DNA from 3 places in the Streptomyces sp. NPDC058864 genome. Region 3 is predicted to be linked to each of the others. Evidence: riboswitches for the same ligand, from Rfam matches in the RefSeq annotation. Region 3 holds a riboswitch; each other region holds the start of a gene.
What was found. Region 3 has a riboswitch for S-adenosylmethionine ahead of ACFW3D_RS37380 (aminotransferase class V-fold PLP-dependent enzyme). Riboswitches for the same ligand answer to the same signal wherever they lie in the genome.
Positions count from the first base shown of each region.

Region 1: another riboswitch for S-adenosylmethionine. It lies ahead of thrC (threonine synthase); the one in region 3 lies ahead of ACFW3D_RS37380 (aminotransferase class V-fold PLP-dependent enzyme).
Region 2: another riboswitch for S-adenosylmethionine. It lies ahead of ACFW3D_RS27820 (glutathione S-transferase C-terminal domain-containing protein); the one in region 3 lies ahead of ACFW3D_RS37380 (aminotransferase class V-fold PLP-dependent enzyme).

Region 1 is NZ_JBHYMQ010000008.1:128,530-131,794, forward strand. It holds gene ACFW3D_RS09325 (cold-shock protein) at 1-31, opposite strand, end outside; gene ACFW3D_RS09330 (MoaD/ThiS family protein) at 456-734, opposite strand; gene thrC (threonine synthase) at 779-2,065, opposite strand; SAM riboswitch class I at 2,084-2,211, opposite strand; gene ACFW3D_RS09340 (glucosyl-3-phosphoglycerate synthase) at 2,369-3,265, shown strand, end outside.
Region 2 is NZ_JBHYMQ010000044.1:22,297-25,561, reverse strand. It holds gene ACFW3D_RS27825 (LLM class flavin-dependent oxidoreductase) at 1-1,129, opposite strand, end outside; SAM riboswitch class IV at 1,478-1,591, opposite strand; SAM riboswitch class IV at 1,762-1,865, shown strand; gene ACFW3D_RS27820 (glutathione S-transferase C-terminal domain-containing protein) at 2,066-2,857, shown strand; gene ACFW3D_RS27815 (cupin domain-containing protein) at 2,929-3,265, opposite strand, start outside.
Region 3 is NZ_JBHYMQ010000086.1:25,370-28,634, forward strand. It holds gene qcrB (cytochrome bc1 complex cytochrome b subunit) at 1-456, shown strand, start outside; gene trpD (anthranilate phosphoribosyltransferase) at 583-1,647, shown strand; SAM riboswitch class IV at 1,775-1,891, shown strand; gene ACFW3D_RS37380 (aminotransferase class V-fold PLP-dependent enzyme) at 2,043-3,265, shown strand, end outside.

The sequences.
Region 1 (3,265 bases), on a different contig from region 3:
CGTTGAACCACTTGACGGTGCCCTGAGCCATTCCTAACTCCCCTATTGCTGGCCCTTCGCAGACCCGCACCTCGCGGACCCGGGTCAGACCTCACCCCCTACAGCCAAGGGGGCGTGCGCCGGAACGCGTCGACCGCGGCTGAATGTATCTGTCCGGACGCTGTCTGCAACAGGTCAATCGGACGAGAATTCCGGGCACAGGGAATCGGAAGAAGAGCCTGATCGGTGAATAATCCGGGGCAACTCGGACCGGACATAAGCCGCCAACGCGACAAACATCGCGTGAATTTGGCGATAAATCGTCGACAAGGCCGCCCCGGTAAAGGGGGCTTGCGCAGAGCGTTGCAGGGAGTTGCGGGCCGCTCAGGGCAACTGTACAGCCCTTCAACTACCGCTGAAGCACACAGGGGTGCCGGGACGTACCCGGCACCCCTGTCGCCCGCGGGCCGTGCGGCTCAGCAGCCCCCGGCCACCGCCGGGATGATCGAGACGGACGCACCCTCGCCCACCGAGGTCTGCAGGCCCTCGGAGAAGCGGACGTCGTCGTCGTTCACGTAGACGTTGACGAAACGGCGCAGTTTGCCCGTGTCGTCCAGGACCCGCGCGGAGATGCCGGGGTGGTTCAGCTCCAGCGAGTCGATGACCTCGGCCAGGGTGCCGCCCTCGGCCGGGACCTCGGCCCGGCCGCCGGTGTAGGTGCGGAGGATGGTCGGGATGCGGACGGTAGCGCTCATGATGCGGGGTTCACCTTCAGTCTGGGTCAGCCGGTGCGGTGGGGTCAGCCGGCCAGGCCGGCGGCGCGGAACGCGTCGAGGCTCGGGCGGATGGTGGCCGTGGGGCGGGAGGTCGGGGCGACGGCGTCCAGCGTCTTGAGGCCGTCGCCGGTGTTGAGGACGACGGTCTCCCCGGCCGGGTCGAGCTGCCCGGTCTCGATGAGCTTGCGCAGCACGCCGACCGTCACGCCGCCGGCCGTCTCGGCGAAGATGCCCTCGGTCCGGGCGAGCAGCTTGATGGCGTCCACCACCTGCTCGTCGGTGACGTCCTCCACGGCGCCGCCCGTACGCCGGGCGATGTCCAGCACGTACGGACCGTCGGCCGGGTTGCCGATGGCGAGCGACTTGGCGATGGTGTTCGGCTTCTGCGGACGCACCACGTCGTGGCCGGCCTTGAAGGCGGTGGAGACCGGGGAGCAGCCCTCGGCCTGGGCGCCGTAGATGCGGTACGGCTTCTCCTCCACCAGACCGAGCGCGATCAGCTCCCGCAGGCCCTTGTCGATCTTCGTCAGCTGCGAGCCGGAGGCGATCGGGATGACGATGTTGTCCGGCAGGCGCCAGCCCAGCTGCTCGCAGATCTCGTAGGCGAGCGTCTTGGAGCCCTCGCCGTAGTAGGGGCGCAGGTTGACGTTGACGAAGCCCCAGCCCTCGCCGATCGGGTCGCCGATCAGCTCGCTGCAGAAGCGGTTGACGTCGTCGTAGGTGCCCTCGATGCCGACCAGCTGACCGCCGTAGACCGCGGCCATGACGACCTTGCCCTCCTCCAGGTCGTGCGGGATGAACACGCAGGAGCGGAAGCCGGCCCGGGCGGCCGCGGCGCCCACGGCGCCGGCCAGGTTGCCGGTGGAGGAGCAGGACAGGGTGGTGAGGCCGAAGGTGCGGGCGGCCTCCAGGGCGATGGCGACGACCCGGTCCTTGAAGGAGTGGGTCGGGTTGCCGGAGTCGTCCTTGATGTGCAGGCCGCCGGTGACGCCCAGTTCGCGGGCGAGGTTGTCGGCCTTGACCAGCTTGGTGAAGCCCGGGTTGAGGTTGGGCTTGGAGGCCACGTCCGCGGGGACGGGCAGCAGCGGCGCGTAGCGCCAGATGTTGTCCGGCCCGGACTCGATCCGCTTGCGGAGGGTCTCGGGGTCGCCGCCCGGAAGGTCGTACGCCACTTCGAGCGGCCCGAAACAGGCCTCGCAGGCGAAGAGGGGCTCCAGCGGGAAGCGCTCGCCGCACTCGCGGCAGGAGAGCGCGGACGCGGGGCCGAAGGCGGAATCGGTGGACGCGGATGCAACGGATTGCGCAGCCATGTCAGGCGAGGCCCTTTCTCCTCATCTTCCTCACGACGCATCTCGCCGTGAGACGGAATTGGCACCTTCCCCACCTGGACCTCGCGGTCGGCGGGAGGGTTGCCGGGGCTTCAACGGGCCGTTCCCTCTGCCCCTCTGGATGAGCGGTATGGCGCCGGGCGCACTGCCCGGGCATTTGTCGGACGGGGCGCGATCACCGTGGACATACGATGGTCATGCCTCGTGTTCAAGACTGTAACCGACGACCTCGAACCTGGTCATGGGCCGTCCGTCCTGCGAGACGGGCAGAAACGGAGCAACCCGGTGCTCGACGAGGTGGCCGGCTGGCTGCAACGGCGGTCCTGGACCGCCGACCACAGGCCGCTGCCGCAACTGCTCGCCGCCAAGCGCGCCGCGGGCTCGCGCGGCACGGTCAGCGTCGTGCTGCCCGCCCTCGACGAGGAGGCCACGGTCGGGGAGATCGTCGGGACGATCCGCCGCGAGCTGATGAGCGAGGCGGTCCCGCTGGTCGACGAACTGGTCGTGCTGGACTCCGGGTCGACCGACCGCACGGCCGAGGTCGCGGCGGCCGCGGGCGCGGTCGTCGTCCACCGGGACGAGGTGCTCCCCCGGCTGCCCGCGCTGCCAGGCAAGGGCGAGGTGCTGTGGCGCTCGCTGCTCGTGACGCGCGGGGAGATCGTCTGCTTCGTCGACTCCGACCTGCGGGAGTTCGACGCGCGCTTCGTGTCGGGGATCGTCGGGCCGCTGCTCACGGACCCGGACCTGCAGCTGGTCAAGGCGATGTACGACCGGCCCCTGGAGACCGGCGGAACGGTCGTCCCGGCCGGCGGCGGCCGGGTGACGGAGCTGGTCGCGCGGCCGCTGCTCAACCTGCACTGGCCGCAGCTGGCCGGGTTCGTCCAGCCGCTGGGCGGCGAGTACGCGGCGCGGCGCTCGCTGCTGGAGCGGCTGCCGTTCCCCGTGGGGTACGGGGTGGAGCTCGGGCTGCTGGTGGACGCGCTCAACACGGTCGGGCTCGACGCGCTGGCCCAGGTCGACGTCGGCGTCCGGCACCACCGCCACCAGGACGGCCAGGCGCTGGGCCGCATGGCGGCGGCGATCTACCGGACGGCGCAGATCCGCTTGGCGCGGGGCCATCTCGTGCGGCCCGTCCTCACGCAGTTCGACCGTGCGCCGGGAGGCGGTTTCGAGCCGCGGGTC
Region 2 (3,265 bases), on a different contig from region 3:
CGCCGCGGCGCCGCAGTTCCGGGACGAGGCCCCGGGTGATCGCCGGCAGGTCGTGGCCGATCACTGCGGGGCGCAGCCGGAAGCCGGTCAGCCCGGCCCGCTGCCACTCCAGCAGCAGGTCGGCGAGGCCCCCGGGAGTGCCGGCGAAGACCCTCGCGTCGCTGGTGTACGGCGTGCCGGCGAGTCCGTCGAGCCGGTCCAGGCGGGCCCGCGCCGCGGCGGCGTCCTCGTCGAGCAGGACCACGAGATCACCGAAGACGTGCAGGGTCTCGCGCTCGCGGCCGGCGTCCTGCTGCGCTGCGCGGATCTCGGCGACGATCACCCGGGCCTGGTCGCCGTCGTGCGGGGTGACGTATCCGATGTCGGCGGAGCGGGCGACGAGCCGGAACGGCACGCCGCTGTGGGCGAGGGCGCTGACGACGGGCTGACCCTGGGGCGGCCGGGGTGTGATGGAGGGACCCTTGACACTGAAGTACGGGCCGTCGAAGTCGATGTAGTGGAGCTTGTCGCGGTCGATGAAGCGGCCGGTGGCGACATCGCGGATCTCCGCGTCGTCCTCCCAGCTGTCCCAGAGCCGGCGCACCACCTCGACGTGGTCGGCCGCCTCCTCGAAGAGGCCGGTCACCAGCTCGCGTACCGCCGGGGTGTCCAGGTCCTCGACGCCGAACGGGGGGATGACGCGCCTGCCGAAGTGCGCGGCCTCGTTCCGCCTGGCCGAGACCTGGACGCGCAGACCGGCCCGGCCGGTGCTCACGTAGTCGAGGGTGGCGATGGCCTTGGAGAGGTGGAACGGCTCGGTGTGCGTGGCGACCACCGTCGGCACGAGACCGATGTGCCGGGTCAGGGGAGCCACGCGCGCGGCGACCAGGACGGCGTCCAGGCGGCCGCGCACCTGGTCGGTGCGTCCGTCGGGCTCGGTGGGGTGGGAGGACTGCGGGCCGAGGGAGTCCTCGATCGTCACGAAGTCGAGCAGCCCCCGCTCGGCCTCGGTGACCACGTCCTGCCAGTAGCGGGCGGTGAGCAGTTCACGGGGCCGGGCCTCCGGCTCACGCCAGGCGGCCGGGTGCCAGCCGGCCCCGTCGAGGGCCACGGCGAGGTGCAACGGGGCGTGCGGCGACGGTTCGGTCATGGGGGACTCCAGCGGATCGGTACGCCCCGGTCGCGCACGCGGCGGCGGCACCCCGCCGGGATCGGGTGCCGGCGGGCGTGGCGAGAGGGCGGAGAGGCGGGCGGAGCGGGCATGTGCGGGAGGGCGCGCCACCGCGTCAGCGGCGGTGGCGGGCGCCGGGGTTCAGGAAGCCGTCAGCCTTGACAGAGGGCGCGACAGGGCGCGGTACACGCGCGACAGGAGGCGCCGTGGACGGGGAGCGCGGCGAGGGGGAGCCGTGGATGCGACGGGACGCGGCCGTGGGGCCGCCGTGCGGCCGTCCCCGGGGCTGCGTGCATCGTCGTCACCGTCGCCGTTCCGCCCCGCGGGGCCTCGCGTTCACCGTCGTCATCGGACGTACGGTCCGGTCGTCGTCCGGGGCGCCGCACCGCGACGCGGAGGTCGCCGGCCGGCGAGCCCGGGTTCATGCCGGAGCTCATGCCCGATCTGCGGCGTAAGTTAGGCACGGCCCGCGGGGAATGTCAACGACGCCGTCTCACATCGTGAGCGGTGTCATGAGACGTGAACGACCGCCTTGACGCACGGGGTTTGACGACTCGACACTGATGGGCAGGTCACGATCGTCAGCGCCCCCCGACGCCGCTCCGCGGCACGGTGGGTCATCGGCCCCGGCCCGCTGACCGGCAACCCTCACATCGCGGTGGGGTGCCCCGGGTGACGACCTGGTCCCGCCGGTGCGGCGGGGCAAGCGCGGTCCCGCGTCCAGCGGGCCCCGAGCCGGGGAGGTGGACATGCCCAGGGCACGAGCCCTTCTCCTCACCCGCCGCCTGCACATCGACTTCCTCCGCGTCTGCAGCTCGTCCGGCACGGCCGGCTGACCCCCGCTCAGGACCTTCGGCCGTCCCGCCGCCGGTGCCCATGGGGCGACCGGTGGCCCCGCCACGCCTTGGAGAGCGCATGACCGAGACGACGATCCCGCAGGACCCCGGCCTCCACGTCTCCTGTTCCGCACTGCCGCGCACGTCCCGCCCCGACCGCTTCCGCAGCCGCATCGGAGTGGACCTGGCCGGTGGCTTCTATCCGGCGCCGCGCCGCTACGAGTTGTTCCTGTCACCGGGGTGCCCGCTCTCGCAGCGGGTCGCCATCACCCTCGACCTGCTGGGGCTGCGGGACTCCGTCGTCACGACGCCCGTCCCGGCAGGGGCGGCCGGCGACACGGCGACCGCGGCACTGCGCAGGGCGTACGAGGCCACGTGGCACCGCTACGACGGGCCGCTCACCGTGCCCGCGCTGTGCGACCGGTGGACCGGACGGGTCGTCAGCAACCACACCCCGGACATCCTCGGGGACCTCGCGGGCCGCCTCGGCGCCGAGGTGTGCGGCTCCGGGACCCCGCTGTGTCCACCGGCGCTCCTGACCGACATCGAGGCCGTCCGGCACACGGTCGACTCGGGTATCACGCGGGCCGTGCAACCGGCCGCGGACGGTGCGCCGCCCGACCGGGACACGGCCCTGCGGACCGTGCACGCCGCGCTCGGACTGCTGGAGCACCGGCTGGCCCACGGCGGGCCCCACGTACTGGGCGCACAGCTGACCGCCGCGGACATCGACGTGTGGGTGGCCCTCGCCCACCTGGCGAAGGACCTGCTCTCCCCCTACGGCCACCTCACGGCGTACCTCGCCCGGCTGGACGCGCACCCGGCCTTCCACGCACAACGGACGGCCGCCCCGCTCGCGCCTGTCGCCTGACGCACGGGCCGTCCCCGCTCCCACCGTACGGGGCTGGAGCGGGGACGGCCCCGGGGCGCGCGCCGGCCCGCTCAGGCGTCCTCGGCCGGAAGGGCGTACAGGCCGGGGAGGTTGACCACGATCGCCTCCTGGGTGCTGCGGGCGATGACGACCACGGCCTCCTCCGCGGGGTCCGGGTTCTCCTCGCGGTGCGGCACGAACGGGGGGACGAAGACGTAGTCGCCCGGCGCGGTGCGCAGGCGCACTTCCTCGGGCGCGTCGCCCGAGTCGTCGAGGAAGACGAACTCGGGGTGCCCGCTCACCACGTAGATCGCGGTCTCGGACTCGCCGTGGTGGTGGTCGGAGGACGAGGTCGCCGGGGCCACGTGGGTCTGCCCCAGCCACAGCTTCTCCGACCCCACGGTCCGC
Region 3 (3,265 bases):
ATCCTGCTCGTCGGCGGCGGCAACGACCTCTTCGCGACCCGCTTCCATCTGTCGATCAACGCGATCACCTGGGTGGTCCGGATCTCGTTCTTCGTGCTGCCGGTGCTGGTCTTCTTCGTCACCAAGCGGATCTGCCTGGGTCTGCAGCGGCGCGACCGGGACAAGGTGCTGCACGGTCGCGAGACCGGCATCATCAAGCGGCTCCCGCACGGTGAGTTCATCGAGATCCACGAGCCGCTGGAGCAGGGCGCGCTGTTCAAGCTCACCCAGCACGAGCAGCCCAAGCCGCTCGACATCGGCCCCGAGGTCGACGAGAACGGCGTGGAGAAGAAGGTCGGCCCCACGGCGAAGCTGCGCGCGAAGCTGTCCCGCGGCTACTACGGCGAGGGAACGCAGATCGACAAGCCCACGGTCGAGGAGTACGAGGAGATCACGAGCGGCCACGGTCACCACTGATCACTGAAGCTGTGCCACCGGGCAGGGCCCCGTCCATCCGATGGACGGGGCCCTTTCCCGTTCCCCCGCGCCGATAGGCTGGAGCCGAAGGTTTCCCGCCGCACGTCAGACCCCATGGAGTGGACCATGAGCGTTGTGAACCCCGCCGGAGGCGCATCAGTGGCGGGCGGCTCCTGGCCCGACGTCCTGGGCGCGCTGCTGAACGGCAAGGACCTGACGGCCGCGGAAACGGCGTGGGCGATGGACCGGATCATGAGCGGGGAGGCCTCGGACGCCCAGGTCGCCGGTTTCATGGTGGCCCTGCGCGCCAAGGGGGAGACCGTCGAGGAGGTCACCGGCCTCGTCGAGTCGATGTACGCGCACGCGACGCCGCTGCACGTCCCGGGTCCCGCCGTGGACATCGTCGGCACGGGCGGCGACCGCGCCAGGACGGTGAACATCTCCACGATGTCCGCCATCGTCATCGCCGGCGCGGGCGCCAAGGTCGTCAAGCACGGCAACCGCGCGGCCAGCAGCGCCAGCGGCGCCTCCGACGTCCTGGAGAAGCTGGGCATCAACCTGGACCTGCCCGCCGACCGCGTGGCGAAGGTCGCCGAGGACACCGGGATCACCTTCTGCTTCGCGGCGAAGTTCCACCCCGCGATGCGGTTCGCCGCCCCGGCCCGCCGCGACCTGGGCATCCCCACCTCGTTCAACATCCTCGGCCCGCTGACCAACCCGGCCCGGGTGGGGGCCTCCGCCGTGGGGTGCTTCGACACCCGGATGGCCGGTCTGATCGCCGGTGTGCTGGCCCGCCGCGGCTCCTCCGCGCTGGTGTTCCGCGGCGACGACGGGCTGGACGAGCTCACCGTCACCGCCACCTCGCAGGTGTGGGTGGTGCGTGACGGGAAGGTCGAGCAGGAGTCCTTCGACCCGCGCGACGTCGGCATCGAACTGGTGCCGATCGAGGCGCTGCGGGGCGCGGACGCCGCGTACAACGCCGACGTGGCCCGGCGGCTGCTGGCCGGCGAGACCGGCCCGGTCCGTGACGCGGTGCTGCTCAACTCGGCGGCCGCGCTGGTGGCGCTGGAGGGCGCGGGCGGTCCGCTGACCGACCGGCTCGCGGCCGGGATCGCCCGGGCGGCCGAGTCGATCGACTCGGGGGCGGCCGCGCGCACGCTCGAGCGGTGGGCCGCGGCAACGCACGCGTAGTCACCGGGAACACCGCGGAGGGCCGGGGCAGTTGCCCCGGCCCTCCGTGCCGTCCGCCGCGGGGCGGACCGTCCGGGATGCGGACCGCGGCTTGCGGCGCCGCGCCCGTGTGGCATGATGCTGCGCAGGTCACGAGTGACAGCGAAACGGCCCCGGCCCGCTGTCCGGCAACCCTCCTTCCGTGGCGGGGTGCCCCGGGTGATGACCAGGCCGCAGGCAGCGAGGTCTGCGGCAAGCGCGGTCAGAGGAGTTCCTCCATGAGCAAGCGAATGCGCTAGGGCCTCGGGGCCCTCAGCCGTCTTCCCACCCTCCCCGGGCGTCCGCCCGTCGTGCCGAGGGCTTTCCCGTCATCACTGACGTACCTTCACTCCCGCCTGCTCCCAGGAGACTTCGCCATGTCGCCGCGCCCTGCCCTGCCCTCGTCCGTCCACGCCCCGCTGCCCGTCCTCGGACGCGAGGTCCTCGTGCCGCTCGTGACCGGGGGCGAGGTGGGTTACGCCGCCCTCGACTACGCGGCCAGCGCGCCCGCGCTGCAGCGGGTCTGGGACGACGTCGCCGCCTACGCGCCCTACTACGGCAGTGTCCACCGGGGGGCCGGCTACCTCTCGCAGCTGTCGACGGACCTGTTCGAGCAGAGCCGGGCCACGGTCGCGGAGTTCCTCGGCTGTCGCCCCGGCGACCAGGTGATCTTCACCCGGTCGACCACCGACTCGCTGAACCTGCTGGCCGCCGCGGTGCCGGCCGGTACGAGCGTGTTCGTCTTCGAGACCGAGCACCACGCGTCCCTGCTGCCGTGGCGGGACGCCGACGTCACCTACCTCGGCGCCCCCCGCACCCCGGACGAGGCGGTGGCGGCGCTGGAGCGGGCGCTGGCCGCCCGGGCGGCGGACGGACCGGCGCTGGTCTGCGTGACCGGGGCGTCCAACGTCACCGGCGAGCTGTGGCCGGTGCGGGAGCTGGCCGCGGCGGCCCACGCGCACGGCGCCCGCATCGTGCTGGACGCGGCGCAGCTCGCCCCGCACCACCCGGTGGACATCGCGGAACTCGACGTGGACTGGGTGGCCTTCTCCGGGCACAAGCTGTACGCGCCGTTCGGCTCTGGAGTGCTCGCAGGCCGCGCCGACTGGCTGCGCGCGGCCGAGCCCTACCTGGCCGGCGGCGGCGCCTCCCGGCGGGTGGCCCGGCGAGCGGACGGCGGGGTGGACGTCGACTGGCACACCACGGCCGCCCGGCACGAGGCCGGCTCGCCCAACGTCATCGGCGCCTACGCGATCGCCTCGGCCTGCCGGGCGCTGACGGAGGCCGGCTTCGACGGGCTGGTCGAGCGGGAGCAGGCGCTGGTGGCCCGGGTGCGGGCCGGACTGGCGCAGGTGCCCGAGGTGAAGGTGCTCTCGCTGTTCGGCGACGACGCCCCCCGGGTCGGCGTCATCTCCTTCGTCGTCGAGGGCTGGAACAGCTCGCACTTCGCTGCGGCGCTCTCCGCCGAGTACGGGATCGGCGTGCGCGACGGCCTCTTCTGCGCGCACCCCCTGGTGCGCACCCTGCTCGGCGGCACCGACCGGGAGCCGGGCGAGTGCGGGGCCCCCGAGGCCGCCCCGGGCGAACCTTCGCTCAACGC